3 regions of the Allobosea sp. FG18 genome follow, and region 3 is predicted to be linked to each of the others. Evidence: predicted binding sites of a transcription regulator. Region 3 holds the regulator's gene; each other region holds the start of a gene.
What was found. The regulator LexA, encoded in region 3, represses DNA repair genes until DNA is damaged. The targets are predictions, from matches to a motif close to TGTTCNNNNTGTGTTCNG.
Positions count from the first base shown of each region.

Region 1: ACODTJ_RS25945 (ImuA family protein) is a predicted target of LexA. The motif match lies at 3,799-3,816, and genes of this name have one in related genera.
Region 2: ACODTJ_RS22425 (ImuA family protein) is a predicted target of LexA. The motif match lies at 7,848-7,865, and genes of this name have one in related genera.

Region 1 covers NZ_JBMDKB010000032.1:2,156-12,321, reverse strand. The annotation lists gene ACODTJ_RS25970 (ABC transporter substrate-binding protein) at 1-545, opposite strand, end outside; gene ACODTJ_RS25965 (VOC family protein) at 594-986, opposite strand; gene ACODTJ_RS25960 (pyridoxal-phosphate-dependent aminotransferase family protein) at 1,332-2,507, shown strand; gene ACODTJ_RS25955 (hypothetical protein) at 2,622-3,236, opposite strand; gene ACODTJ_RS25950 (hypothetical protein) at 3,382-3,699, opposite strand; gene ACODTJ_RS25945 (ImuA family protein) at 3,846-4,598, shown strand; gene ACODTJ_RS25940 (Y-family DNA polymerase) at 4,570-6,036, shown strand; gene ACODTJ_RS25935 (error-prone DNA polymerase) at 6,033-9,293, shown strand; gene ACODTJ_RS25930 (DNA polymerase III subunit epsilon) at 9,363-10,109, shown strand; gene ACODTJ_RS25925 (UvrD-helicase domain-containing protein) at 10,163-10,166, opposite strand, start outside.
Region 2 covers NZ_JBMDKB010000022.1:14,044-24,209, forward strand. The annotation lists gene ACODTJ_RS22390 (hypothetical protein) at 1-606, opposite strand, end outside; gene ACODTJ_RS22395 (TonB-dependent hemoglobin/transferrin/lactoferrin family receptor) at 699-2,957, opposite strand; gene ACODTJ_RS22400 (chromate transporter) at 3,198-3,734, opposite strand; gene ACODTJ_RS22405 (chromate transporter) at 3,745-4,293, opposite strand; partial or broken gene ACODTJ_RS22410 (endonuclease/exonuclease/phosphatase family protein) at 4,807-5,604, opposite strand; gene ACODTJ_RS22415 (phospholipase D-like domain-containing protein) at 5,692-7,137, opposite strand; gene ACODTJ_RS22420 (helix-turn-helix domain-containing protein) at 7,490-7,771, shown strand; gene ACODTJ_RS22425 (ImuA family protein) at 7,880-8,731, shown strand; gene ACODTJ_RS22430 (Y-family DNA polymerase) at 8,637-10,166, shown strand, end outside.
Region 3 covers NZ_JBMDKB010000004.1:46,696-56,861, forward strand. The annotation lists gene ACODTJ_RS06055 (helicase HerA domain-containing protein) at 1-1,112, shown strand, start outside; gene ACODTJ_RS06060 (anthranilate synthase component II) at 1,317-1,934, shown strand; gene trpD (anthranilate phosphoribosyltransferase) at 1,950-2,963, shown strand; gene trpC (indole-3-glycerol phosphate synthase TrpC) at 2,971-3,777, shown strand; gene moaC (cyclic pyranopterin monophosphate synthase MoaC) at 3,774-4,256, shown strand; gene ACODTJ_RS06080 (molybdopterin molybdotransferase MoeA) at 4,256-5,467, shown strand; gene lexA (transcriptional repressor LexA) at 5,725-6,438, shown strand; gene ACODTJ_RS06090 (ComEC/Rec2 family competence protein) at 6,432-8,723, opposite strand; gene gltX (glutamate--tRNA ligase) at 8,877-10,166, shown strand, end outside.

The DNA of each region.
Region 1 (10,166 bases), on a different contig from region 3:
GGCTTCAGGCCCATCTGTTCGTCGCCGATGGCCTTTGTGTATTTCTCGCTGACGATCAGCACCTCGGCCAGCGCCATATGCAGCACGGCGTAGGGCTTGGGCGTCTTGATCTCGACCGTGTAGTCGTCGATCGCGCGAGAAGAGGCGATATTGGCGACGAGATTCGACATCAGCGCCTTCTTCAGGCGCTCGAAAGTGAAGACGACGTCCGGCGCCTTGAGCTCGTCGCCATTGTGAAACTTCACGCCCTTGCGGAGCTTGAACACCCAGGTCGTGTCGTCCACCACCTGCCAGCTTTCGGCGAGACCCGGCTCGAAACCCAGCTCCGGCGTGCGTGCCACCAGCGGGTCATAGAAGTGGTAGAACATGATGTTGCCGGTGAGCTCGTTGGCCGCATGCGGGTCGAGGATCACTGCATCCGCCGTCAATGCGATGGTGAGCGCCTTCTCCTGAGCACGGGCGGCGCCCGAAAGCGCAACTCCACCAAGCAGCGCCAGACCAAGTGCTCCTCGGCGCGACAAATCCGTGAGGCCATTTCTGATCATCCGATCGCTCCCTGCGCCTGGTCTGGTCGTGATTGAAATATCGCGCGCTCAGACGAGCGCGGACTGAATCTCGATCTGGTAGCCTTCGGGATCGTTGAAGACGAAAGCGCGGATCTTGAGCTCGGCGCTGCTTCGTGGCTCGCGCAATCCAGCTGGTCCGACCTCGCGGATATAGGCGTACCAGGCATCGACATCGGCGACGCGCATGCAGATCTGCACCGGCTTGATGTCGTTGGCGCGGTGGCTGCCGCGTCTCTCGTCGACGAGCCCCACATAACCGTTCGGTGTGACGCGATAGATCTTCGACCAGCCCTGGTCGATCTCCAGCGTCAGCCCGATCACGTCCTCGTAGAAGCGCATCGCGGCTGGCAGATCGCGATAATACAAAAAAGTGATGAGCTTCTCAGTCGCCGCATGGGCAGGCCGCACGGGTGAACTCATCGCATAAACCCTCGCTTTGCTTCCTCGTCGCTCATCGGCGCGGCAACACGGCCGCACCCTGAACGCTGTTGTTATTCCAACGGTATACCAAGCGTATTTCATGTCAAGCAACGATATCAGTCACTCTCGCCTTGCCAGTTTTCGGGGCCAGCTGCGACGACAGCGGAGAGCTGAACCGGAGATACAGCTCGGACGCACCATAGAGAGATTTTTGGACACACTGACGGTCGAGTGCGCCCCCGCGTCATGCAGAGCGAGATGCCGGGCAATGCGCGCATGCGCTTGCCCGGGAAACGCGCTTGGCGGATTTCTGCTGTGGTGATTTTACCGTTCTGAGGATTCGGCATGTCGCTCGCTAATGGCCGGCCGCTGCTCGCCATGCCAGGCCCCACTAACATTCCCGATCGTGTGCTTCAGGCGATGATGCGGCCGGCTGAGGAACTCAGTTCCGACAGCATCGTCAGCCTGACCGAAACGGTTCTCTCCGATCTCAAGCGCGTCTTCCGGACTGGCGGCGAAACCTTCGTCTACGCCGCCAACGGCCATGGTGGATGGGAGGCGGCCTTCAGCAATGTTCTGTCGCGAGGCGACAGGGTTCTGGTGCTGGAAAGCGGCCGCTTCGCCGTCGGTTGGGGCGAGATGGCCCGCTTTATGGGCGTCGATGTCGAGATGCTCCCCGGCAGTTGGCGCCGGGCCGTCGATCCAGCCGCGGTCGAGGCCCGGCTGCGTTCTGACACGCAGCACACGATCAAAGCGGTGATGGTGGTCCAGATCGATACCGCAGCAGGCATCGTCAACGATATTCCGGCCATTCGCAGGGCCATCGACGCCGCCGGCCACCCTGCTCTGTTCATGGTCGATGCCATTGCCTCCCTCGGTTGCATGGAATTCGAGATGGATGCCTGGCGCATCGACATCAGCGTCTCAGCCTCGCAGAAGGGCCTCATGTCCTCGCCAGGCCTCGCCTTTGTCGCGGCCAACGAGAAGGCTCTTGCCGCGCACAAGCGCGCCGATCTGCGCACTGGCTATTGGGATTGGAGCGGCCGGATGAACGTGCTGGCCTATATGAAGCATTGCGGCACTGCGCCGGAGCATCTCCTCTTTGGACAGCGTGCTGCGCTCGACATGATCTTCGAGGAAGGGCTGGAGGCGATCTGGCGCCGCCACGCCGCCCTTGCCAAGGCGACGCATGCTGCCGTGGATCTCTGGTCGAGTGGTCAGGCTCTCACCTTCGGAGTGACTGATGGGGCAGACCGAGCGCCGTCTGTGACAGCTGTGTTAACGCCTGGCGTCGACGTAAGCGTCATCACAGCCTTCGCACGCGACGTCTGTGGCGTAACGCTCGGCCTCGGGATTGGAGATTATCACGGCAAGGCCTTCCGGATCGCCCACATGGGTCATTTCAACGCCGCGGCACTTATTGGAGCTCTCGGAGCCGTTGAGATGGCGCTTCAGGCCAAAGAAATCCCGCACGGCTCGGGTGGTGTGGCAGCCGCAATTGCCAGCTTAGCCGCCGCGTGAAAGAGACTGCGATCCTGCCGCATGAAGGACTTGAACAAATCAGGTGTCGCTCAACCCGACAGGTTCAGGCGACAGCTGAGTAGCTTTTTTACCCGCCCGTTCGGGGCGGCATACTCACCGAAGCAGACCTTCAGCCTCAAACTCTTCCCAGCCGTCGAGGCCGGTTTCCTGTTCGTCCGGGCCGGGCGCTGCCTCACGGGATTTGGCCGAACGCTTGCCCGCGCGCGTCAAAGCCGCTTTTCCAGCTGCTCGCCGCCGGTTCTCCGCTGTCGTTGCGATATCCTCTTCCCGCCAGATTTCCGGCAGGCCGCTATCGAGGACATGCTCGATGAAGCCTGGGGTGAACACGTGAAAAGTGACGGCCTTGGCCCGACCACGTAGCTTGACCGTCTTTGTCCCCGCGCTCTGGAGCCGGCCGTCGTCGAGCCACTTATGACGCTCGCGAGATGAAATGGAGAGAATATCCTCGGCCTCGCTGGGGAGGATTGGCAACTCGGCAATTTCGGCCAACATATCCGCTACGATCGCAGACAGAGCGTCAAACTCAACAGCTTCGGCGTCCGGCATGTGAAGGATCGCTTTGCCGGTTTCGACCGTGAAATGCTTCCGCATTGACCAAGGAAGCCGCCGCCTGATTTCGCGCTCGATTCCCTTGGCGCGGATCGACGACCCAAGGGTGGCCGTTGATGGAAGAGGCCACTCCGCGATGTGCGTTGAGATGCGCTTCACATAATGCTCTGCTCAGGATTGCGGGTCCGGAATTAATTGCATGGATCAATCGCGTGTTCCCAGCTTCTACATTCCTGGTGGCTGCGGCAAATACGTTGCTCCTTAGACGTGGGCGTCCTGAAGGTCGTCGATCCGCTGTGGGTGATCAGTTACCTCCCGACTTAAGCCACTCTTTTCGGAGCTTTTGTCGATCGAGTTGCGCTTCAGCGAGCTCCTCCCGGAGCCGTTTGTTCACGCCTTCCAATTCGGCGCGCAAGGCGCTTCGATCAAGTTCTGCAGGCATGGCTTCGCTGTTGACCGTCTGATCGAGAATATCTGCCAGCACGGTGTGAAGGAACTGGGAGCACTCCTCCTCGTTCTCCGGCGCTGGAACCAGGATCTGCGCCAGAAGGGCTAGCGCGAGCCCTCGCCAGGCGACCACCTCGTATGACTGCTGGACGATTTCGGTTGGATCCTCGGACATTTGGTTCTCCTGCTCGGATGCACAGGCTGCTTCTCGGCAACCTCCCGTCGCGTCGCTGTGTTCCCGCCAAACAACGAGCTTGACTCTCAGCCTCTCGCTGAGAACATAAGAGGAACATCAGGTGTCGTTCTAGCAGGTAAAGTCCGTTGCGGCCACAGCCGTTATTTCAGTCGCTCCGCGACCAGATCGAGCGGATCGAGGGCCGAGGCGCCCGCGGCCGGACGGTGCTGCCGTTCGGTATCGCGACGGTCGACTCACGCTTGCCTGGTGGAGGCCTCGCGCTAGGAGCACTGCATGAGGTCGCGGGCGGCGGCAACGGCGCGATTGACGGTGCAGCGGCGGCATTGTTCAGCGCCGGGGTTGCCGCGAGGAGTCGCGGCAAGGTGCTCTGGTGCCTCACCCGAGCCGATCTGTTCGCGCCGGCGATGGCGCAGGCGGGGTTGATCCCTGACCGCGTGATCTACGTCGAGGCCGGCGATGACAAAACGGTGCTCGCCTGCATGGAAGAGGGCCTGCGCCATGGCGGGCTGGGCTCCGTCGTCGGCGAGGTAGCCCGCTTGTCCATGACAGCGTCGCGTCGCCTTCAGCTCGCCGCGGAGGGGACAGGTGCTATCGGCATCGCGCTGCGACGATGGCGACGCGAGGTCGACGCCTCTGATTTTGGTCAGCCCACGGCGGCGATGACCCGATGGCGGGTTTCGGTGCTTCCATCGACAGCGCTGCCGGTGCCGGGGGTAGGGCGGTCACGCTGGCTTGTTGAATTGATTCGGGCCCGGGCAGGCGAAAGCGCGGATTTTGAGTTGGAGGCATGCGAAGACACGGGTCGTCTCGGTCTTCCTCCCGAACTGGTCGATCGATCGGTTTCGGCGGATGGCTGGCGGCGCGGCGCCTCCGCCTGAGGTCCCGCTCGTCCTCATCGCTCGCGACGGCAGCAGGAGGCTAGTGCAGGCGGCGAATGCCGCTGCACTGACAGCCGGGCTTCGCGTCGGCATGCCGGCCACGAAAGCGCAGGCGCTCTTGCCTGGCCTGCTGGTCGAGGAAGCGAACCCCGCCGCGGACGCACAGGAGCTTGAGCGGCTGGCAATCTGGCTGCATCAGCGCGTCGCCCCGATCGTCGCGCCGGACCCTCCCGATGGTATCGTCATCGACACGACGGGTGCAGAACACCTGCATGGCGGAGAAGCCGACATGCTGGACGCCATCGTTGGACGCTTGGCGATCTCGGGCGTCGAGGCCAGGGCTGCGATCGCTGACAGCTGGGGGACGGCCCATGCGCTCGCTCGATACACTTCTCGGGCAACGATCGTGACGCCGATCGGGCATGAAGCGCAGCCGCTATTGCCGCTGCCTCTAGAATGCTTGCGACTGCGCGCCACGATATCGAACGACCTGCGCGTTCTAGGATTCGAGACTGCCGGCGACATCATCGCCCAACCGCGCTCGCCGCTCACGCTGCGCTTTGGGCCAGAGATCGCTCGCCGATTGGCCCAGGCGCTCGGGGAGGTCGCGGAGCCCATCATCTCTATCCGCCCACCTGACCTCATCGAAGTTCGGCGCGCGTTCGCCGAGCCGATTGGCGCGCCGGAGACAATTGCTCGCTACATCGGCAAACTGGTTGCCCAGCTCTGCGATCGCCTCGAGGCGCGCTGTCTTGGCGCTCGGCGCCTCGATCTCATCTGCCATCGTGTCGACCGCGGACTTCAGACAGTGCGGGTTGGGCTCGCCAAGCCTGTTTGCGACGTGAAACCACTTACGCGGCTCTTCTGTGAGAAGATCGAGGCGATCGAGCCTGGCTTCGGCATCGAGATCATGACGCTGGCAGCGACCTTGGCTGAGCCGCTCGAACGAAAGCAGGCGGTCAACTCCCTGGTGGAGGAAACCGGCGCGGACGTGTCCGGCCTCATCGACACCCTCGCCAATCGTGTCGGTGAGCGGGCCGTCTATCGGATGGTCCCGGTTGCCAGCGATGTCCCCGAGCGTTCTGTTCGCCGTGTCGCAGCGCTAACTGAGGAGACCGGAGCGGTCTGGCCAGGCCACTGGCCGCGCCCGGCGAGGCTGCTACCGAGACCGGAACCGGTCGAGACCATGGCGCTGCTACCGGACCATCCACCCGCCTGGTTCAGTTGGCGCGGGATCCGTCGGCGGGTCCGGCGCGCGGATGGCCCAGAGCGCGTGTTCGGTGAGTGGTGGAAGCGCGAGGCGGAGATGGTCGCCGTGCGCGACTACTTCCGGGTCGAGGATGATGCCGGCGAGCGCTACTGGCTCTATCGCGCGGGCGACGGCGAAGACGTCGCCACAGGTTCGCATCGCTGGTTCCTGCATGGCGTTTTCGGATGAGCGCCCGGTATGCAGAGCTACAGGTCACCAGCCATTTCAGTTTCCTGCGCGGCGCCTCCTCGGCTGATGAACTGTTCGCCCAAGCCGCGCTGCTCGGCATCCAGGCGCTCGCGGTCGTAGATCGTAATTCGCTTGCCGGGATCGTACGGGCGCACGAGGCGGCGAAGACAACCGGCGTCAGGCTGATCGTCGGCTGCCGCCTCGATCTCGCTGATGGCATGTCGCTGCTGGTTTATCCCATCGACCGGCCAGCTTATTCGCGCCTGTGCCGACTGCTCTCCATCGGCAAGAAGCGCGGCGGAAAGGCACAATGTCATCTCGAATGGTCGGACGTCGCTGCGCATGCGGAAGGGCTGGTCGCGGTGCTCGTGCCGGACCTGGCCGACGAGGATTGCGCCTTTCGCCTGCGTCGCCTCCGCGAGGGCTTTGGTGACCGCGCCTATCTCGCCCTCTCGCTGCGGCGCCGACCGAACGACCAACTTCGCCTTCATAAGCTGTCGAACATGGCGACGCGGATGCGCGTCCCGACGGTCGTGACCAACGATGTGCTCTTCCACGAGCCAGCCAGGCGGATCCTGCAGGACGTCGTCACCTGCATCCGCCACAACGTCACAATCGACGCACTCGGCGATCGGCGTGAGCGCCATGCAGACCGATATCTGAAACCTCCGGAGGAGATGCATCGGCTGTTCACGCGCTACCCTGAGGCCTTAGCCCGGACGCTGCAGATTGCCGGCCGCTGCCGGTTCTCGCTTGACGAGCTCGCCTATCAGTACCCGGAGGAGCGCGACGATCCCACGCTGACACCGCAGGAGACCCTGGCCAAGCTGACCTGGGAGGGCGCTGCGCAACGCTATCCCGAGGGGCTCTCCGAAAGCGTCCGGGCTAGCCTGAACCATGAGCTGACGCTGATCGAAAGGCTCGGCTACGCGCCATACTTCCTGACGGTGAACGCCATCGTCCGCTTCGCCCGCTCGCGTGACATCCTCTGCCAAGGTCGCGGCTCGGCGGCGAACTCGGCCGTCTGCTTCGTGCTCGGCATCACCTCGATTGACCCGGGCCGCAACGACCTGCTGTTCGAGCGCTTCGTTTCGGAGGAGCGTCGAGAGCCGCCAGACATCGATGTCGACTTCGAGCATGAGCGCCGCGAGATCGTCATGCAGTGGGTGTTCGACACCTATGGCCGAGATCACGCGGCCCTGTGCTCGACCGTTATTCGCTACCGAACCAAAGGGGCCCTACGCGATGTCGGCAAGGCGCTGGGCCTGCCCGAGGACCTGATCGGGACGTTGTCGTCGCAGGTCTGGGCCTGGTCCGAGGAGGGCGTCGAGAAGCGACACGTCGAGGAACTCAACCTCAACCTGGCTGACCGCCGGCTGCGCCTGGCGCTTGATCTCGCCCGCCAGCTTCATGGCGCCCCGCGGCACCTTTCGCAGCATCCCGGCGGCTTCGTCCTGACTAATGACCGCCTCGACGACCTCGTCCCGATCGAACCGGCGGCAATGGTCGATCGCCAGGTCATCGAATGGGACAAGGACGACATCGATGCGCTGAAGTTCATGAAGGTAGACGTTCTCGCGCTGGGCATGCTGACCTGCATGAAGCGAGGCCTAGACATGCTCGCCGACCACAAGGGCGTCGCGCTCGACCTGGCATCGATCCCGCCGGAGGATCCCCGGACTTACGCGATGATCCGCAAGGCTGACACGCTCGGGACCTTTCAGATCGAGAGCCGCGCGCAGATGTCGATGCTGCCTCGGCTCAAGCCGCGGACGTACTATGATCTCGTCGTGCAGGTCGCGATCGTGCGGCCTGGCCCGATTCAGGGCAACATGGTCCATCCCTACCTCCGCCGGCGTGAAGGCCGTGAGCCGGTGCACTACCCCAAGCCCGAGCTGGAGAAGGTCCTCGGCAAGACACTTGGCGTGCCGCTCTTCCAGGAGCAGGCGATGCGGGTCGCGATCGAATGCGCCGGCTTCACGCCCGGCGAGGCAGACATGCTGCGCAAGAGCATGGCGACCTTCAAGTTCACGGGCGGCGTGTCGAAGTTCAAGGAGAAGCTCGTCGCCGGCATGGTCACCAATGGTTACGAGGCCGAGTTCGCCGAGCAGACATTCCGGCAGCTCGAAGGCTTCGGCAGCTATGGTTTTCCGGAAAGCCATGCGGCCTCCTTCGCGCTGATCGCCTACGCCTCCGCTTGGTTGAAATGCTGGCATCCGGACGTGTTCTGCGCCGCGCTGCTGAACAGCCAGCCCATGGGCTTCTATGCACCGGCCCAAATCGTCCGAGATGCCCGCGACCATGGCGTCGAGGTTCGGCCCGTATGCGCGAACACCTCACGTTGGGACTGCACGCTTGAGCCGACCGGCGACGAGCGGCGGTTCGCCGTTCGCCTCGGGCTCAGGATGGTCAAAGGGCTCGCCAACGCTCACGCTGCCGCGATCATCACGGCCCGAGCCCGTCTGCCGTTCGAGTCGATCGAGGATCTCTGGCGTCGGGCTCGGGTGCCCGTGGCCGCTTTAGCTCAGATCGCCGAGGCGGACGGATTCCGGCCCAGCCTTGGGTTTGCGCGAAGAGATGCGCTCTGGGCGATCCGCGTCCTGCGCGACGAACCGCTGCCCCTGTTCGCCGCGGCTGCGGATATGCGCGCCGATGAAACGCCTGAGCCTGCCATCGCACTCCGGCCTCTGGCGACTGGAGGAGATGTGGTCGAGGACTATCGCCATGTCGGGCTGTCGCTTCGCGATCATCCGGTCTCGTTCTTGCGGCAGGATTTTCGGCGTAGGGGCATTGTCAGCTGTCAGGCCGCAATGGACTCGCGCGACGGACGCTGGCTCGAAGCCGCCGGCATCGTCCTGGTACGGCAGCGGCCTGGCTCGGCCAAGGGTGTCATGTTCATTACCCTCGAGGATGAAAGCGGGATCGCGAACCTCGTGGTTTGGCCCAAGGTGTTCGAGCTGTTCAGGCGGACGATCCTTTCCGCAGGGATGATCTCGGTCCGCGGACGCATCCAGCGCGAGGGCGAGGTCGTCCACCTCGTGGCGCAGAGGCTCACCGATCTATCTGCCGACCTCGCCGGTGTTGGGAAGCGCGGGCAGCCTTTCCCGCTGCCTCATGGACGAGGTGACGAGTTTCATCATGGCTCTGCAACGCCTGATCCGCGCGATCTTCCGCCCAAGGGACTACGAGCCCGGGACATTTATATCCCCGATCTGCATATCGACGCGATCAAGGTGAAGACGCGGGATTTTCGTTGATCCACCTGCCAGCGGGGATCGAAAGGCTCCTGCCTTGTATGGACCAGCGGAAATGCTGATCTACAATCCATGCTCAGTAATCGCGTTCGGGTCATCGATCTTGAGACGGGCGGCGACGGCCCCCACGACGTCTGTGAAATCGGTTGGCAGGACGTCTCGCTAGGAGCCGATGGACGCTGGGAAGTCACCGAGGAACGCGGCGCGCTTCTCGTCAATCCCGGACGCGCCATCTCCGCCGATACGATGGCAGTGCACCACATTCGGGATCAGGACGTTGTTGGTGCTCCGTACTGGAAGGACATTGCACCGTCCGTCCTGAAACCAGAGGGCGGAGCTCTGGCGTTGGCGGCCCATCGCGCATCGTTCGAGCAGCGATATTGCCGACCGCGGCTGAGCGCAGGTGCTCAATGGATCTGTACCTGGAAGTGCGCCTTGCGCCTTTGGCCGGATCTGCCGCGGTTCTCGAACCAGATGCTTCGATATCAACGCAAGCCTGCGGGGCTTGTTCATGAGATTGGGCTGCCGGCTCATCGTGCGATGCCCGACGCCTATGTGACGGCACACCACCTCCGGGACATGCTGAACGAGGCTTCGCTCGATCAACTGATTGCGTGGAGTGCGGAGCCGGGCTTGTTGCCCCGCGTACCGACGGGGCCTGATCGCGGCAAGGGATGGGATCAGCTGAGTGTCTCCGCACTGGCCGAGCTCTCAGCGAGCCGTGATGCCGATCTTCGGTTTAGTGCTCAAACCGAGTTAAAGCGAAGGAACATCGAACCTGCGTGCTCACCTGAACCTGCTCAGAAATCCCTGCTATGAGCGCTGAAAACTGACCTCGGCGGTAAAGGGGGCGCTGAACGTGGGTCGCCAACTTAA
Region 2 (10,166 bases), on a different contig from region 3:
GCCGGCCTTGAGATGCAGGTGGAAATCGCCCTGCATGATGTTGACGAAACCCATGGCCGGTTTCGGCTCGGGCAGGGCACCCTGCCAATGCTGGAACAGGCCGGCGCGCTCGATATCGATGGCGATCGGCTCGCCGCTGGCCAGGATCGCCGCGAAGCTGCGGGCGCCGAGATCGTCTTCCGGGACGTCTGCCGAGCCGCCGCTGCCAGGTGCCTCGCGCTGGATCGGCTCCAGCATCTCGCCGGCACCGAACGGCTCAAGCGCCTTGTCGAAGGGCTCCAGCCCGTCGAGCCCGATCAGGCTGAACAGGGTTTCGCCCGATGCATCCTGGCATTCCAGGCGCGGCAGCACGCGCTCGCGCATCTTGCTGGTCCGGTCGGCGACGATACGCACGACCGTGGCGAGGTCGATGCGGCTGTCGTGGAAGGCGCCGGACAGGCGGACCTCGTTCCCGGTGATGGTCACGGCCTCGACCACACCCATCCGCTCATGCGTCGCACCGCCGGAGCGGGTGCTCAGCATGACACGGCCCATGGCGGACAGCCTCTTGAGGATCTCGGCCGGCGCTTGCGCGAGCTTTTCGCGCGGATTGGTCTCGTTGTTCATATTGGTCTCCGGAAAGGGGTGCGACGCCCCGGGGTCTCGGCCAGGGCGCCGCTGATTCGCCGGGCTTTTGGCGTCCGGCGTCTCGAACAGGATCAGAATTCGACGGAAGCGGAGAGCTTGAAGGTGCGCCCCGGCGCCGTCTGGAGTTCCAGCGGGTTGGCGGCCGCGGTCGATGCCGGCGACGGAACCTTCGCATAGGACGTTCCGCCGACGAGATTGGCGAAGTAGCGCTTGTCGAAGATGTTATCGACGCCGCCGCGCACGGTGATGGCGGAGGTCGGCTTCCAGCTCAGATAGGCATCGAACACCGAGTAGCCGCCCTGCTTGAAGAGGGTGGGCGAACTGGCGCGGGTCGCGCCGCCGGCGAAGGTGCCGATGACTTCGGCCTCGAGCCCGTATTCCGGCATCAGGTACTTCAGCCCGGTGACGGCCTTGAACGGATTGACGTCGAAGGGCGTGACGGGAAGTCCGGCCTCGACGCGCTGCTTGCCGTACTGGTAGCTGAGCGTCGCGCTCGCCAGCCAGCGCTCGTGGAAGCGCCACTCGGCCGAGGCCTCGACGCCGGAGATCTGCACCTGCGACAGGTTCCGGTAGGTGTAATCGTTCGTGCCGGGGATGTTGTACAGGGACTGAATGAAGTCCTTGTAGCGTGCGTGGAAGACGCCGACCGAGAACCAGCCATCGGCGTACTTGCCGCGGAAGCCGGCCTCGTAGGAGCGCACGCTTTCCGGCCGCAGATCCGGGCTCGGGATCAGGGTGAAGGTCGAGGACGGCAGCGAGGTATAGAGCTGCTCGGCCGTCGGCATCTTGAAGCCCTCGGCATAGCGGCCATAGACCGAATAGGTATCGTCGAGCTTGAAGAGCGTGCCGATCTGGGGAACCAGCCGGTGCGAGGTGAGTTCGCGCGGCTCCTTGCCCTTGGTGGCCTGGTAGCCCGGCCCCGGCCGTGGATCGATGTTGTAGTTCGCGTAGCGCAGGCCGGGCGTGATCGTCCAGCGGCCGGATAGCAGCTCGATCTCGTCCTGGAGATAGAAATCGTAGCGGTTCGTCGTCGAGTTCGCGAAGTTGAAGCCGCCCGCGATCGTTGTCGTCGTCACGCCGGTGGTGAGATTCCGCACGTCGTCGCGACGCTCGTAGTTCGTCTTGGTGATGTCGCCCTGGAAGCCGTAGGTCAGGCGGTGGAAGCTCGAGCTCAGCGCGAAGCTCGACTTCGCCTGGATGTCGAGCTGTGAGAACTGTTCGGAATAGTCGTGCAGGCCGCGTGTCAGCCGTTGCTGGCCATTGGCGAGCCTCTGCAGGTTGTTGGTGACGAAGGTCCGCTCCTGCGGCGAGAACGACGCCTGCCAGCGCACGGAATCGAGGAAGCTCAATCCCGCCTGCCATTCGTGCTCGAGCGCGACCCGCTTGCGGCTCTTGACCTGGTTGCGGATATTCGGCCCGTTGCGGACGCCCGCGCTCACGACGTTGTAGTTGTAGAGCTGGTTCACCGTCGAATCGCTGTCGTAATATTCGCCGGTCAGCTTGAAGGTATGATCCGCCGTCGGCTTGAAGACGAGCTTGGCGAAGCTGTTCCAGACGGTGACGTCGAGCGGATTGAGCTTGTCGCAGCCAAGGAAGCGCAAGGTCGGCACCGGGCAGCCCCAGCGGCCGCCATCGGCGCGCGCCTTGGTCAGCCGCGCTTCTTCAGCGCTCTTGTGGCTGACGCCGACGATGCCTTCGAGCATCGGCGAGAAGCGGAAGGCGGCGATACCGGTCTTCACGAAGGAGCGGTCGAGGCTGTCATAGCTCGTGCTCAGCCGGGCCGCGTAGGGCTTGTCCTTACCTTTCAGGAGATCCTCGGGGTCGAGCGTGCGGTAGGCGACGATGCCGCCAAGCGCATCCGCCCCCCAGAGCACCGAGCCGGGGCCGCGGACGATCTCGACATTCTTCAGGAAGGGCAGGTCGACGAAGTCGCGATTGCCGTCGGTGACGCGCTCGATCACGCGGGAACCGTCGACCTGCATCTGCACGCGGTTGCCGCCGACGCCACGGATGGTGAAACCGCCGTAATTGCCGAACGGGTCCGTGGCGGTGGTGATGCGGTTGACACTGACGCCAGGCTGGTAGCGCACCAGATCCTGCGTGTCGCGCGTGATCCGTTCGTCGAGTTCCTGCCGCGTGATCACGCTGACGGTGCCGGGAACATCGAGCACCTGTTTCTCGCCGCGCGACGCCGTGACCGTGATCTGGTCGAGCGAGATCATCTGTTCGCTGCCGCGCCCTTTGGCCTGCGGCGTTTGCGCCTGTGCCACCGAAAGCGCCGTCGTCGACAGCAGCGCTGTCAGGAAAACCAGTCTAGAATTATTATTCATTACGTAACCCCAGTCCCATGTCCGGGGCGTGTAATGGTCTAGCGAAAGGATTCGCAAGTTGATTCTTTGTGAATCTATAATATAATAATTGATATAATTCAAAACTGATCGTTGTATATAATATAATTATTGTAAGGCGCGGGTTTGTAAAAGGAGTTGAGGACTGATTGAGAGATTGATTGTTCGATATATTTGCTGTTATGGTGCAGTGTCTGTTGGCTTCGGCGTTGCGGCAGGCGCTTAGATCAGCGCCAGAAAGTGCAGCCCGACGAAGCAGCCGGCGCCGCCGGCGATCAACAGCAGTGGATTGATCGGCGTCAGCAACAGCAGGGCGGTCGAGACGAGCGCGGTGCCACGGCCGAGCCAGCCGCTGTCGAGCGACTGGATCAGCACATAGCTGGCGGCGAGGATCATGCCCGCAGCGACCGGCCTCAGGCCCTTCTCGAGCGCGCGCAACAGGCGGGCGCCTTCATAGCGCGACCAGATATGGGCGACCCCGTAGATCAGGAAGGCGGTCGGCCCGAAGATGCCGGCGGTGGCCGCAAGCGCGCCCCAGAACCCGGCGATCTGCCAGCCGATCAGCGTCGCCAGCAGCGAGCCCGGGCCGGGCGCCAGCCGCGCGATGGCGAAGGCATCGACGAACTGCGCGGCGCTCATCCAGTGATGCGCCTCGACGATCTGGCGGTGCATGTCGGCGATGGCGCTCTGGCCGCCGCCGATGGTCACCAGCGAGAGCGGCAGGAAGACGAGCAGGATGCTGAAGGGCAGGGACTGCATGCTGTGGCGCTCAGCCGTCCCGGTAGGTCGCGGCGACGCTGAGCGAGCCGAAGCCGAGCACCGTCCAGAGCAGCGGCCATTTCAGGATCGCGACGGCCACGAAAGTCGCGGCCATGATCGCGAGCGGGAACAGCCGGCGCGGCACGCGCCTTGCCGCGGTCAGCCCCATCGCCAGCGACAGGCCGATCGCTGCCGAGGCCGCGCCGCTGAGCGCGACATGGCTGAGCTCATAGCCGGCAAGCGAGGCGAAGACGCTGCCGATCAGGACGATGACGAAGGCGGCCGGCACGACGATGCCGAGCCAGGAGGCGATGGCGCCGTTGCGCCCGCCGAGCCTGTAGCCGATCCAGATCGCCATGTTGGTGACATTGACGCCGGGCAGGGCCTGCGCGACCGAGAGCCCGTTGAGGAAATCCTCCTCGCTCATCAGGCGGCGGCGCTGCACGAATTCGCGGAGCATCCAGCCGCTCAGGCCGCCGCCAAAGCTGGTCAGCCCGATCCGCGCGAAGATCAGGAAAAGTTGCAGCGCGCTCGGGCGCTCGGCCAAGGCATCCGGCATCTGATTCTGCGTCCTGAGACGGCTGACGAATCCAGAGAGCAGGCTTCGCCGGGATTGGCCAGCGCTGAAGCGCATTGCCGGCATGACCATGGGTGCAAACTACCCTTGTCATTCCGGGGCTTCGCGCAGCGAAGAACCCGGAACCCACGACTGGGCGAGCCGCTCGCAACCGAACACACGATGTCTCACCCGGTCGTGGGTTCCGGGTTCGCGCCTGCGGCGCCCCCCGGAATGACAAGAGGGGGGCGGGCAGGCGCGGCCAGAAATTGGCCGTGTCACCTAGCGCGGCGGCGTGTCCGGTCGTCGCAAGGTCCGTTTGACGGCGCGTTTCAACTGGTCGCCGGCCTTGCGCACGAGCTCGCGATTGCTGCCGCGGCGCCCCTTTCCGGATGGCAGGGCGGAGAGCGGCAAGGGCGCTTCCTTGTCTCGCGGGGCGGGCCTTCCGGGGGACATCGCCTCGGTCGGCACGAGCACGAGCTCGGGTGCGCTGACCGGCAGCGCTGCCATGGCGGGGTCGACGAAGGCCTTGATCGGGAGATGGTCGGAAGCGACGCGCGCCAGCGGCGAGTCGTGGACCGCGACCTCCGACAGGATTTCGGGGCGGTTGGCGATGATCCGGTCGAGCGCCAGCAGGGGCAGACCGGCCGGGAAGCTCGGCACCGGCACCGGCATCGCGCCGAAGGCGGCATCGAGCGCGCTGAGCGCCGAGCGGCCGCCGAGGCGCCATTCGTTGAGGTCGCCGAGCAGGAGGGTGGGGCGCTCGTCCCGGCTGCGCATCAGGTCGATGATCATGCGGGCCTGCTGCGAGCGCGAGCGCCTGAGCAGGCCGAGATGCGCCGCGACGATCCGGAGCGCCGCTCCGCTTTCGAGGTCGATGTCGACGACGAGCGCACCGCGCGGCTCCAGGCCCGGCAGCGAGACCTGATGGACGTCGCGCACCAGCCCCTGCCGGAACAGCACGACATTGCCGTGCCAGCCATGGGCCGCGGCATTGGCGCTCTCGACGGGGACCGGCATGAGGCCGGTTTCCTCCTTCAGCCGGGCGAGATCGAGCAGGCCGTGGCGGGCGCCGAAGCGCTTGTCGGCTTCCTGCAAGGCGATGACGTCGGGCGCGATCTCACGGATCACCTGCGCGACCCGGCCGGGATCGAAGCGGCCGTCGATGCCGACGCATTTATGGACGTTGTAGGAGGCGACCAGCGTGCCGCCGGAGCGTCCGTCCTCGCCGGCCGGGATGGTGCCGGGGCGGTTCTTACGCTGGCGCAGCGAGGCGATGATGCTGGCGGGCAGGCTCTGGCTCTTCTTCTGCATCGCTCCGCCGGCTCGTGCTCCGGATCCGCTTGGTCGAACGGGGACCGGCATAGGCATTCATGGCATCAGGGGTATGACCGCTGCGGCTCAGAGATAGGGTGAGCCGAGCCAGATCAGCCTGTCGATCAGACGCATGACATAGGGCCGGGCGCGCAGGCCGGCAAGCGTGACCGGGGTCGCAGTGGCCATCACCGTCTCGATCCGGCGCTCGATCGCGCGGGCGAAACCGTGGTCCAGAACTTCGAGGTCGATCTCGAAATTCAGGCGCAGCGAGCGCGGGTCGAGATTGGAGGAGCCGACATAGGCCCAGCTGCCGTCGATGGCGAGGAGCTTGGAATGGTCGAAGGCGCCTGTGGAGCGCCAAATCCGGCAGTAATTCTTCAGAATCTGGTCGAATTGCGCGGTCATGGCCCGGTCGACCAGCACGAGATTGTTCACCGAAGGCACGACGATATCGATGTCGACGCCGCGCCGTGCCGCGGTGACGAGCGCGCTGATCAGTTCCTGGTCCGGCAGGAAATAGGGCGACATGATCCGGACCGAATGGCGCGCCACCGACAGCGCCCCGATCAACAGCTTGTGATTGGTTTCGAGATAGGAATCCGGCCCGGTCGGCACTGCGCGCGCCAGCACCGGCATGCCGCCGCGCGCCAGTGCCGGAATCTCCCAGGCGGGGCCTGCGAGTGCTTCACCGGTGGCGAAGCACCAGTCCTCGGCCGCGACTGCGAAGAGATCGGCGACCACGGGGCCTTCGATGCGGAAATGCGTGTCATGGGCGAAGGCATCGCCGGCGAATTCGCGGGTGAAGCCCTCGCGGATGTTCATGCCGCCCATGAAGCCGACCGTGCCGTCGACGACGATGATCTTCCGGTGCGTCCGGAGATTGGCGTAGGGCAGCCTGAGGCCCACGATGATGTTGCCGTTGAAGACATCGACGGCGACACCGCCCTCGCGCAGATGCCCGGCGATGCTCGGCACCGAATAGCGCGCCCCGACTGCGTCGATCAGCACCCGGACCGCAACGCCGCGTCGATGCGCCTCGATCAGCGCGTCGGCGATGCGCAGGCCGAGCGGATCGCGGTCGAAGATATAGCTTTCCAGGATGATGCTGCGTTCGGCCGCAGCGATCGCGGCGAGCATCGCGGCATAGGCCGCGTCGCCAGTCTCCAGCGTCTCGATGCGGTTGCCTGTGGTCAGCGGATGGCGGGCGACACGATCGCCGAGCGTCTTGAGCGCGAGGAAGCGCCGGCCGAAATGCGTCCCGACGACTTCGTCCTCGACATGGAAATCGGCGGCGGCCATGCCATGGCCCGGCCGCTGCGCCAGGATCGAGGCGCGCCGGATGCGGTTCACTCCGGCGATGGCGTAGAGCAGCGGCCCGACGATCGGCGAGAGGATGATGACGCCGACCCAGCCGATGGCGGCGCGCACCTCGTCCTTCGTCATCACCGCATGCGCGCCGGCGACGGTCGACGTCACGACGGTGATGACCGCGAGGATATGCGGCCAATAGGTTGAGAGAATCTCCCACATGCGGCCAAGGCTAGCGCGGGGACGGGCTCTCCGCCATGCTCAGCCGAGTTCGATCGTTCCGGCGCCCGGTGGCTGCATGATCTTCGCAGCGCGAGCATCCGGGCCGTCGCGATCACGGCGATGGCTGAGATCGCGGTCGCCAGCGAGAACAGGCAACCGTAGCCCATCGCGTCGGCGACCTTGCCGGAGACCGTGACCGGGGCTTCCGGCGCCAGCGAACGGCCGATATTCTGGGGAATCCGCGGATTGCGGTGCTGATCGCGCCGCCGGTCGCGCCCGCGCCATAGAGGCTGGAGGCGCCCGCGACGAGTTCGATCCGCTCCACCATGTTGAGATCGATCAGTTAGAGGATGTGCGAGACGTCACGCCGCGGCGCGTTCGTCGGCATGCCGTCGCTCCTCACCAGAAGCTGTTCGGGGCCGAGGGGCGGACCTTTTTCGATCATGTGCTGGAGCGCCGGCTCGACCGCGCCTGGCAGCGGCTGGTCACGGCCGAGGCTGCGACCCTGGCCATCAGCGCCGTCGCTTATGAGGTCGGTTTTGGTGGTCTCTCCTATTTCAACCGCTGCTTTCGCAAGCGCTTCGGCCGCCCGCCCTCGCAGATCAAGGCCCTGGCCGTCAGCGGCGAGACCTGATCCGCGTCACCCTCTGGCAGGGGCATGGGGACGGCTGGAAGACTCGACTCGCCTTCCGGCCGGGAGCGTTCTATAAAAGAACAAATAGAGAACAATTATCGTGCTTCCATGCCAGAGACCGCACCGACCCTGTCCGATCTGCGCCGCAGCCTTGCTGAGGCCGCTCTGCGGAGCGGTCCGGCCGCGGCCGGCCGGATCGGCCTCGGCGTGCCCGCTCTGGACGAGATCCTGAACGGCGGGCTCGTAAGGGCCGCGCTGCACGAGATCTACGCCGCCGAGGTCGCCGATCTCGCCGCTGCGACCGGTTTCGCGCTCGGACTCGCATTGCGGGCGGGGCAGGTCGAGGAGAAGGCCGATGAACGCACCATTCTCTGGGCGCGGCAGGATTTCGTCGATACCGAGGCCGGGCGGATCCATGCGCCGGGGCTGAACGAGCTCGGGCTCGATCCGGCGCGCCTGCTCCTGGTCCGGGCGCGCGATGGCGAAGGGGTGCTTCGGGCCGGGGCTGAAGCGGCGCGCTGTGCCGCGTTGGGCGCCGTGCTGATCGAGCCTTGGGGCGAGCCGCGCCCTTTCGACCTGACGGCGAGCCGCCGGCTCGCCCTCGCGGCGGAAGCCTCGGGCGTGCCGGTACTGCTGCTGCGCGTCGCGGCCGCCGAGGCACCGAGCGCGGCGCGCACGCGCTGGCAGGTGAGGGCGCTCGCCTCGCGGGCTCTGGAGGCGAATGCGCCGGGCGCCCCGGCCTTCGCCCTGAGATTGCTGCGCCAGCGCGGCGGCGCGGCCGAGCGTGAGTGGCGTGTGGAGTGGGACCGTGACCGACATTGCTTTGCGGAACGCAGCCTTTTCGACCGATCTGCCCGGACAGATCATGCCGCGCCGCTATCTCGCCCTCTGGTTCCCCTTCCTGGCGACGGACAGGCTGCGGCGGACGGGCGCGATACCAGCCTCCGGCGCACAGGCTGAGAAGCCGCATGTGCTGACCGAGATGCAGGGCAACGCCCTGCGCCTCGTCGATTGCGACCAGCGCGCCGTCGCTCTCGGCCTGACGCGGGGGATGACGCTGGCCGACGCCCGCGCCCGCATTCCCGATCTCGTTGCATTGGAGACGCAGCCGCAGGCCGACAACGAATTCCTCGAAGCGCTCGCCGGTTTCTGCGACCGCTTCACGCCGCTGGTCGCGCTCGACGAGCCGCATGGCCTGATGCTCGACATCACCGGCTGCGCTCATCTCTTCGGTGGCGAGGCGGAGCTCGGTAATCTTGCCGGGCGCGCCATGCAGCGCGGTGGCCTCAAACTGAAAGCCGCCATCGCCGGCACGCCTGACGCCGCTCGCGCCTGCGCCCGCCATGGCCGGGGTGGCATCGTCCCCCCCGGCCAGGAGGAGGCGCTGCTGCGCTCGCTGCCGACTACCGCTCTGGATACCGACACTGAGACCGTGATCGCGCTCTCCCGCGCCGGTCTCAAGACACTCGACCACCTCGCAGAGCGCCCCTCCGAAACGCTCTCCGCCCGTTTCGGCGAGGCGTTGGCGGTCAAGCTGCGGCGCATTCTCGGCCATGAGGACCGCCGCATCACGCCCCTGCGCCCGCCGCCCGATTGTGTGGTCGAGCGCCATTTCGCCGAGCCTTTCGCCGATGCCGCGAGCCTCGAGGCCGTGGTCGTCAGGCTGATCGGCGAAGCGGCGCGGGTGCTGGAGGCACGCGGCGAGGGCGGGCGCATCTTCGAACTCGGCTTCTTTCGCAGCGATGGCGCCGTGCGCCGCCTCGCTATCGAGACCGGGCGTCCCTCGCGCGACGCCGGGGCGCTGCTCCGGCTCTATCGCGAGCGCGTCGAGACCCTGGCTGATCCGCTCGATCCGGGTTTCGGCTTCGATGCGATCAAGCTCGCCGTGCCGCTCTGCGAGCCGCTCGACACGCCCCAGCACAGCCTCGACGGCCGGGCGGTCGAGGAGGAGGCGGTGGCCGATCTGGTTGACCGGCTCGTCACGCGCTTCGGCCGCGATCGCGTGCTGCGCTTCGCGGCGCAGGACACGCATCATCCCGTCCGTGCTGCCAAGGCACTCTCGGCCGCAGCGTCGTTGCCGGAAACGCCTTGGTCCGCGCCCGAACCGCAGGAGCCGCCGGCCCGCCCGCTCCAGCTCTTCGAGCCGCCCCAGCCGGTCGAGGCGATCGCGGAGGTCCCCGATGGGCCGCCGATCCGCTTCCGCTGGCGGCGCCTCATCCATGACGTCGCCCGCGCCGAAGGCCCCGAGCGCATCGCCCCCGAATGGTGGCGTGACGGCTCAGACGAGCCGATGCGCGACTATTACCGCGTCGAGGATGCGCAAGGACGCCGCTTCTGGCTTTACCGCATCGGTTTCTACGAAGCCGACAGCGCCCCGCCGCGCTGGTTCCTGCAC
Region 3 (10,166 bases):
TGATCGTGGTCGACGAAGCCCAGCTCTTCGCCCCCGTCATGGCGGGCGAGGCCTCGGACGAGGCGCGCCGCCTCTCGCTCGGCGCCATGACCAACCTGATGTGCCGCGGTCGCAAACGCGGGCTGGCCGGCGTGATCGCGACGCAGCGCCTCGCCAAGCTCGCCAAGAACGTCGCGGCAGAAGCCTCGAACTTCCTGATGGGCCGCACCTTCCTCGATATCGACATGCAGCGCGCCGCCGACCTGCTCGGCATGGACCGCCGCCAGGCCGAGATGTTCCGCGACCTTGAACGCGGCCAGTTCGTCGCGCTCGGCCCTGCCCTGTCGAAGCGCCCGCTGCCGATCCGGATCGGCACAGTCTCCTCGGTTGATCGCGGCAGCGCGCCGGGATTGATGCCGCTCCCGGAGCAGGCACCGGAGGACGCCGGCAAGCTGATCTTCACGCGCGGCGAGGACGAGCCGCTTCCGCTGGCCCGCCCTGCCCGCCCCGCGCCGCGCCCGCGGCCCGATCCGACCGAGGTGCTGCGCCGGATCGAGAATTATCGCCCTGCCCCGCAGCCGGAACCCGAGCCCGAGATCGAGCTGGAGCCGGAAGAGCGCGAGGCGATCATGGTCGAGATCCTGCGCGAGTTGATGGGCGATCCCGAAGCGCGCTCGCGGCAGGTCGCCGTGCTCTATCAGGATTTCACCGTGCGCTGCCGGATGCGCCGGCTCGGCCGCACGCATCTGAGCCTGGAGGAGTTCCGCCGCCGGCTTGCGGTGGCGCGCGCCGGCGTCAGCGACAGCATCGCGACGAGCGAAGGCTGGCAGACCGCCGTCGCGTCATCAGGCACCTTGCCGGAAGACCTGCAAGGGCTGTTCCTCTACATCGCCCGCACCGCGATCGAAGGCCGCCCCTGCCCCAGCGATGCCGAGCTCGCGGAGGTCTATGGCAGCGCTTCGCCGAGCCGCGCGCGGCGCGTGCTCAGCTATATCGAGGAGCGCGGGCTGATCGTCTGCCATGTCGATTTCCGCGGCCAGCGCACACTGGCGCTGCCGGCGCTCGGCGTCGAGACCGCGCCGGGACTGGCCCAGCCGCGCACGGCCGGCATGCCGCGCAGCGTGCGGGGGTGAGACGTATCCACCGTCATTGCGAGCGTAGCGAAGCAATCCAGGGGGACTGGGCTGGAGCGTTCGACCCGGTCCCCCTGGATTGCTTCGTCGCTTCGCTCCTCGCAATGACGTATCAGCGCTTCCGCGGGGTCCTTCTCCCCCGCGAAACTTGACCAGCCCGCCTCAGAGCGTGCATGACCTCAACCCGCATTCACGGGTTCGGCCATGCGCGTTCTGTTGATCGACAACTACGACAGCTTCACCTGGAACCTGGTCCATCTCATCGGTGGGCTGGGAGCCGAGGTCGATGTCTGGCGTAACGACGCGCTCACCGCCGAGGAAGCGCTTGCCGGCGATCACGACGCGATCGTGCTCTCGCCCGGCCCCTGTACGCCCAACGAGGCCGGAATCTGTCTGGACGTCATCCGCGAAGGCGCGGGCAAGAAGCCGATCTTCGGCGTCTGCCTCGGCCTGCAGGCGATGGGCCAGGCCTTCGGCGGCCATGTCGTGCGCGCGCCGCTGCCGATGCATGGCAAGGTCTCGTCGATCCGCCACCGGGCGCGCGGCCTGTTCCGCGGCATCAACGGCCCGCTGCAGGCGACGCGCTATCACTCGCTCGTGGTCGAGCGCGCCTCCTGCCCGGATGTCTTCGAGATCGAGGCGGAGAGCGATGACGGCCTGATCATGGCGCTCTCGCACCGGGAGCTGCCGGTCCACGGCGTCCAGTTCCATCCGGAGAGCATCGCCTCCGAGCATGGCGCGACGATCCTGCGGAATTTCCTCGATCTCGCGGAGCGATGGCAGAGCGAACGCGAAGCCTCCGCCCTGACCCTTTCAGCCTGATTCCGCAGAGTTCCCATGGACGATTTCAAACCCTTCATCGCCAAGGTCGCGACCGGCGCGACGCTCTCCCGCGAGGAAGCGCGCGACGCCTTCGACACCATCCTCTCGGGCGAAGTGACGAACGCCCAATCAGCCGCCTTCCTGATGGCGCTGCGCGTGCGCGGCGAGACGATCGACGAGATCGCCGGTGCCGTCGGCGCCATGCGCGGCAAGATGCTGCCGGTGAAGGCGCCGCCCGAGGCGATCGACATCGTCGGCACCGGCGGCGATTCCTCCGGCTCCTACAATGTCTCGACGCTGGCCTCGATCATCACCGCCGCCTGCGGCGTGCCGGTCGCCAAGCATGGCAACCGCGCGGCCTCCTCGCGCTCCGGCGCGGCGGACGTGCTGACCGCGCTCGGCGTCAAGGTCGGGCTCGATCCGGCCGCGACCGAGCATTGCATCCGCGAGGCCGGCGTCGGCTTCATGTTCGCGCCGACGCATCACGCCTCGATGCGCCATGTCGCGCCGGTGCGCACCGAGCTCGGCACGCGCACGATCTTCAACCTGCTCGGCCCGCTCTCCAACCCGGCCGGCGTCAAGCGCCAGCTCATCGGCGCCTTCTCCGAGACCTGGCTGGAGCCAATGGTCAAGGTGCTCGCTTCCCTGGGGTCGACCCGCGTCTGGGCCGTGCACGGCTCGGACGGGCTCGACGAGATCACCACGACGGGGCCGACCCGTGTCGTCTCGCTGGAGAACGGCAAGATCGAGAGTTTTTCGATCAGCCCGGCCGATGTCGGCCTTGAGCCCGCCAAGCCCGAAGTTCTGCGCGGCGGCACGCCGGAGGAGAATGCGGCGGCGCTCAACGCCGTGCTCGCAGGCGACAAGACCGGCTTCCGCGATATCGCCGCTTTCAATGCGGCAGCGGCGCTGCTCGTCGCCGGCAAGGCGACGGACCTGAAGGACGGCTTCGCCCAGGCGACGGCCGCGCTCGATTCCGGCAAGGCCAAGGCGACGCTCGCCGCGCTCGTCAAAGCCTCGAACGCGTGAGGCCGGCATGACCGATATCCTCGCGAAGATCGAAGCCTATAAGCGCCAGGAGATCGCGGCTGCGAAAGCCGCCGTCCCGCAGGCCGAAATCGAACGCCGGGCGCGCGCCGCCTCCAAGCCGCGCGGCTTCGCCGATGCGCTGGCAGGCAAGCTCGCACTGGGGACGCCCGCGCTGATCGCCGAAATCAAGAAGGCGAGCCCGTCCAAGGGCCTGATCCGGGCCGATTTCGACCCGCCTTCGCTCGCCCGCGCCTATGCGGCCGGCGGCGCGGCCTGCCTCTCCGTCCTGACCGACGCGCCATCCTTCCAGGGCCAGCCGGAATTCCTGACCGCGGCGCGCGAGGCCGCCGGCCTGCCGGCCTTGCGCAAGGATTTCCTCTACGAGCCCTATCAGGTCTACGAGGCCCGCGCCTGGGGCGCCGACTGCATCCTGATCATCATGGCCAGTGTCGACGACGCTACCGCGAGCGCCCTGAACGAGACCGCGCGCGAGCTCGGCATGGACGTCCTCGTCGAGGTCCATGACGATGCCGAGCTCGACCGGGCGCTCAAGCTCGAAAGCCGGATGCTCGGCATCAACAACCGCGATCTGCGCAGCTTCAATGTCGATCTCGCCGTGACCGAGCGGCTGGCGCCGCGCGTGCCGGCCGACCGTATCGTCATCAGCGAGAGCGGCATCTTCACGCATGCCGACATTGCCCGGCTCAACCGGATCGGCGTCAACAGCTTCCTCGTCGGCGAAAGCCTGATGCGACAGGCCGACGTCACCGCCGCAACGCAGGCGCTGCTGACCGGCAAGGCCGTCGCGGCGTGAGCCGGCTCAGCCATCTCGACGCGCAAGGCCAGGCGCATATGGTCGATGTCGGCGGCAAGGCCGAGACGACCCGCATGGCGATCGCCGAAGGCCAGGTCGTCATGGCGCCGGAGACGATCGCGATCGTGCGCGACGGCAACGCCAAGAAGGGCGACGTGCTCGGCACCGCACGCCTCGCCGGCATCATGGCGGCGAAGCGCACGCATGAACTGATCCCGCTCTGCCACCCGCTGCTGCTCAGCAAGATCGCCGTCGACCTCGCGATCGACGAGGCCCTGCCGGGCGTGCGCGTGCGCGCCGAGGTCAAGATGAAGGGCCAGACCGGCGTCGAGATGGAGGCGCTGACCGCCGTCTCCGTCGCCTGTCTTACCGTCTACGACATGGTCAAGGCCGTCGACCGGGCGATGCGGATCGAGAACATCCGGCTGCTGCACAAGTCTGGCGGCCAGTCGGGCGATTACGAGGCGAATGCTAGCTGATGGCGCTCACTCCGGTCCCCGTCGCGCGCAAGGCGCTGCTCGACAGCATTCCGGAGCCGACGGGAGCGGAAACCCTGCCATTGGCGCAATGCGCCTGGCGGGTGCTCGCCGGCGAGGTCAAGGCGCTCAGGACCCAGCCGCCCTTCGCCAATTCGGCCATGGACGGCTATGCCGTGCGTGGCGACGAGATGGCGGAAGGCGTCTCGCTCTCGGTGATCGGCGAATCCGCCGCCGGCCGGGCCTATGAGGGAGCGGTCGGCCCGGGACAAGCCGTGCGCATCTTCACGGGCGCGCCGATGCCTGACGGCGCCGACACGATCCTGATGCAGGAAGATGCCGATGGCGTCGACAGCCCTGTCATTCGCGTCCGCGTGCCGCCTGCCAAGGGCAAATTCCTGCGCGCGGCGGGGCTCGACTTCCACGAGGGCGACGTTTTGCTGTCGGCCGGTCGCGTGCTCGACAGTGCGGCACTCGGCCTCGCCGCCGCGATGGGGCATCCGACTTTGCCGGTCCGGCGGAAGCCGCGCGTCGCGATTCTCGCCACGGGCGACGAGTTGGTGGCGCCGGGCGAGCCGGTCGGCCGCGACCAGATCGTCGCCTCGAACTCGTTTTCGCTCGCCGCTCTCGTCGAGAAGGCCGGCGGCACCGTGCTCGACCTTGGCATCGCCCGCGACGACCATGCCGATCTCGCCGCGAAGATCGCAAGGGCGCGCGCAGCCGATGCCGATGTGCTGATCACGCTCGGCGGCGCCTCGGTCGGCGCGCACGATCTCGTGCAGGAAGCGCTGACGCGGGCCGGCATGACGCTCGGATTCTGGAAGATCGCGATGCGGCCGGGCAAGCCGATGATGACCGGGCGGCTCGGCCGGATGGTCGTGGTCGGGCTGCCGGGCAATCCGGTCTCCTCGATCGTTTGCGGCCATCTCTTCGTGCTGCCCTTGATCGAGGCGCTGCTCGGCATTGCCGATGCCGATCGCGACCGCAGCATTCCCGCCATCCTCGGCCGCGACATGCCCGGCAATGACGAGCGCGAGGACTATCTGCGCTCGGAGCTCACGCTGACGCCGGAAGGCTGGGTCGCGACGCCCTTCGACCGGCAGGATTCCTCGATGCTTGGTACGCTCGCGCGGGCGCAGGCCCTGACGATTCGGCCTGCCCATGCCGCTGCCGCGAAGAAGGGCGATTCCTGCCGTATCCTGCCGTTGCGGTAGAGCGCGCGCTCTTTATTGCCCCCGCGACGTCATTCCGGGCAAGCGAAGCGCAGACCCGGAATCCATCGTAGAACGCCGCGCTCCATGATGGATTCCGGATCGGCGCCGCTGACGCGGCTTGTCCGGAATGACGGCGCGTTTTCCATACGGCTATCTCACGCTTCCGCGAAGGCATAGCAGCTTGCGGAACACAAGCAGAACGCGTATGGTGTTCGTGCTTTGTTTCGAATCTGCGCTTTGAGGGGCTGGCGGCGACCATGCTGACACGCAAGCAACACGAACTCCTGCGCTTCATCCAGGAACGCTTGCGCGAAAGTGGCGTGCCGCCCTCCTTCGACGAAATGAAGGACGCGCTCGACCTGCGCTCGAAATCCGGCATCCATCGTCTCATCATGGCGCTGGAGGAGCGCGGCTTCATCCGCCGCCTGCCAAATCGGGCCCGCGCGCTCGAAGTCATCAAGATGCCGGACGGGTTCGGCGCCCCGCAGCCGCGACCCCGCTTCAGCCCGGCCGTCGTGCAGGGCGGTCTCGGCGCCCAGCCGAGCGTCGCCAAGCCCCGGCCAGCAGCGGTCGAGGACGACAGCCGGCATTCCATCGCCATTCCCGTCATGGGCCGCATCGCAGCGGGCACCCCGATCTCGGCGATCCAGAGCCGCAGTCACACCGTCTCGCTGCCGCCGGACATGCTCGGCTCCGGCGAGCATTACGCGCTCGAAGTGCGTGGCGACTCGATGGTGGAAGCCGGCATTCTCGACGGCGATACCGTCGTCATCCGCAAGCAGGACACCGCCAATACCGGCGATATCGTCGTCGCGCTGATCGACGACGAGGAGGCGACGCTGAAGCGCCTGCGCAAGCGTGGCTCCTCGATCGCGCTCGAAGCGGCGAATCCGGCCTATGAGACCCGCGTGCTCGGCCCCGACCGGGTCAAGATCCAGGGCCGCCTCGTCAATCTGATGCGACGCTACTGAAGGCGCTCGACATCGGCGTCGACCTCACTGTCGGAGGCTGATGCAGGCTGCACCGTTGCGGGCTGACCAACCGGCCGGGTTGCCACCTCTGCAGGGCGAGGCTCGCGCCGGCGGGTCCATGGACGGTCGGCTGCGGTCGGCTCCGAGGTTCGGCTGTTCCACCCGGTCGCCGTCCGGTAGAGCGAGGTCGCGCCGTCGCGTGATAGCGCCATCCGCTCGACCAGTCTGGCCTTGCAGGCCCCGCTCCAGGGAATGGCGGTGACGACGAGATCGGCGCGCAGGCAATCCTCGATGATCGCGAGACGCTCGCGCGTGTACGAGATCGTGCGCTTGTCGGTCGTCTGCGCGACGCAAGCCAGCCGGTCGCAGGTGACGCCGGTGCGCAATGTCGGATCATCCGGCGAGCGGCTGTCGCCATCAGCAGCGAGCCATTGCTGCAGGACGAAGCGACTGGGCTTGCCGGCGATGGCGAGGCGTCCATCGGGACCGCGCACGGCAAGCCCGGAACCGTCGCGCTCGATCAGGATCTCCGGCCGCTCCGGCTTGCCGGCAATGGCGACCCCGAGGATGAGCGGCACGGCCGCCAGCCAGCGCCAGGCCGTGGTCCAGAGCGTCAGCCAGAGTAAAGCCATCGCGAAACAGGCCAGCACGACCGGGCCGAAGGCTGCGACCGTCACGGTGGAATGGTCGATGGTCGCGACCCAGTGCGCGACCTTAAGCACGACATCGGAGGCAAGCCCCATCAAGGCCCAGGCCGGCCAGTCCAGCCCGAACGGATAGGCTAGCACGCCGAACACCGCTGCCGGCATGACGAAAAGCGAGACGAAGGGCAGCGCCATGGCGTTGCCGAGCAGCCCAAACGGGTTGAAGGTCTGGAAGTGATAGGCGCCGAAGGGGGCGGTCGCGGCGGTCGCCAGCATGGTGGTGACGAGGATGCCGAGCGCCGCCGTCCAGATTGGCCCGAGCGGCCAAGGCAATGCCGACGGCGGCTCGCTGCGATCTCTCCGCTCCCAGCGCTCGGCGAAGGCGATCAGCGCCGCGACCGCGCCGAAGGACATCTGGAAGCTCGGCCCGAGCAGCGCTTCCGGCTCGCGCAGCAGCACGATCATGGCGGCGAGCGCGAGGTTGCGCATGCTGAGCGCCGCGCGATCGACCAGGATCGCGCCGAGCATGACCAGCGTCATGATCAGCGAGCGTTCGGTCGCGACATCGCTGCCCGAGAAGATGCAATAGGCGGTCGCGCCCAGCATGGCCGCCACAGCGGCGAGTTTCTTGACCGGCCAGTGCAGCGCCACCGTCTGCGACAGGGCCAGCAGCGCGCGCACCAGCCAGAAGATCGTGCCGGCGGCGAGCACCATGTGCAGGCCGGAGATCGAGACGATGTGATAGATACCGGCGGCACGCAGGTCGTTATTGGTGGCCTCGGTGATCAGGCCGCGCTTGCCGGTGACGAGCGCGGCGGCAACCGCCCCGCCCTGCCCGCCCCCGACCTCGGCGATGCGTTTGGTCAGGGCATTGCGGGCGCGGTCGATCGTCACGTCGAGCGCGAGGCGCGCCGGCAGCGGATATGGCGGTGCTGCCAGCGCGATCTTGCCGGAGATGCTGCCGACGGCGCCGATCCCGCGAAAGAAGGCGTCGCGGCCGAAATCGTAGCCGCCGGCTCGCGCCGGTCCCGGAGGTGGCAGCAGGCGCGCGGTTGCGACGATGTGGTCCCCCGGTGCGACGGAGCCCTGCCGGATATTGACGCGGACCCGCTTCGGCCGCTGGTCCACCGGCACATTGGCGAGATCGGTCACCAGTATGACGAGCCGCGCGCCGCTGTCGCGCGCCTCGACGCTCTCGACGAAGCCGGTCAATTCGCCGATGCGCGGCCGCTCCAGCATCGGCGCCTTGATATCGTCCGTGCGCCAGACGCCGGCAACGAAGCCCAGAAAGGCCGCCGCCGCCGCGAGGCAGGTCATCGACGCGAGAGGGCGCCTCCGCAGGGCGAAGGCCGCCGCGCTGCTCAAGCCTAAGCCGAGCAGCGGCGCCCATAATGCCGGCTCACGATCGGCAGCGAAATAGAGCAGGATGCCGGCGCCCATCGCGATCGGCAGCCATAGGAAGGGCCGGCGCCTCTCGACCTCCAGCGCGAAACCCCGCGAGAGATGGAGCCAAAGCTGCCACAGCAACGGGCGAAGATTGGCCGCCAGCGGGGCCATGGCACCGAGCCGTGCCGGCAAGGCATCGGCGCGCGCGCCGCGCCGGCCCTGTGCCTGCCCCTGCCCCGGCGGTGCCGGCTGCATCGCCCGCTCTCCCCCGCCGGCGCTGCGATTTGACCGCTTAGCGTTTCCGGCAAAGCCATGTTACAGGGCGCGCGCCGGTTGTCATGTCACGATCCGGCCCCTTCCCCTGTCTTGCCCCGGACGGCCCTGGCCGCCCGGCCGGAGTTCCCTCCCATGAGCAACGCCGTCGTCACGCGCTTTGCGCCCTCGCCCACCGGATTCCTGCATATCGGCGGAGCCCGAACCGCGCTGTTCAACTGGCTCTATGCCCGCCGGCAAGGCGGCAAGATGCTGCTGCGCATCGAGGATACCGACCGGGAACGCTCGACCGATGCCGCCATCGCCGCGATTCTCGACGGGCTGGAATGGCTCGGGCTCGACTGGGACGGCCAGACCGTCTACCAGTTCCAGCGCGCCGCCCGGCATCGCGAAGTCGCCGAGCAGATGCTTGCCGCCGGCAAGGCTTATCATTGCTATGCCACCCCGGCCGAGCTCGAGGAGATGCGCGAGAAGGCGCGCGCCGAGGGCAAGCCGCTGCGCTATGACGGGCGCTGGCGCGACCGCGATCCGTCGACCGCGCCGGAAGGCGCGAAGCCCGTCATCCGCCTCAAGGCGCCGCAGACCGGCGAGACCGTGGTCAATGACGAGGTCCAGGGCCGCGTCGTCTGGCAGAACGAGAATCTCGACGACCTCGTGCTGCTGCGCTCGGACGGCACGCCGACCTATATGCTCGCCGTCGTCGTCGACGACCATGACATGGGCGTGACCCATATCATCCGCGGCGACGACCACCTGACCAATGCCGCCCGCCAGACCCAGATCTACGACGCGCTGGGCTGGGACGTGCCGAGCATGTCGCATATCCCGCTGATCCATGGCGCGGACGGCGCCAAGCTCTCGAAGCGCCACGGCGCGCTCGGCATCGATGCCTATCGCTCGATGGGCTATCTGCCGGCGGCGCTGCGCAACTATCTGGTGCGGCTGGGCTGGAGCCATGGCGATCAGGAGGTGTTCTCCACCCAGGAAATGATCGACGCCTTCAAGCTGTCCTCGATCGGCCGCTCGCCGGCGCGCTTCGACTACGCCAAGCTGGAGAACCTCAACGGCCTCTATATGCGTCAGTCGGATGATGCGGACCTGCTTGCCGCGCTCAAGGTCATCCTGCCGGAGATCGGGCCGGCGCGCGGCCTCGGCGCCACGCTCTCGCCGGAGCTGGAGGCAAAATTCCTCGCCGCCATGCCGGGCCTCAAGGAGCGCGCCAAGACGCTGATCGAACTGCTCGACAGCGCCTTCTATCTCTATGCCCAGCGCCCGCTGCAGCTCGACGACAAGGCCAAGGGCCTGCTCGACGAGGCCGCGCGCCAGCGCCTGCCGAAGATCGCGGAGAAGCTCGCCGCCGTCGACGACTGGTCGCCGGCCCCGCTGGAAGCGGCGGTTCGCGCCTATGTCGAGGAGAGCGGGCTC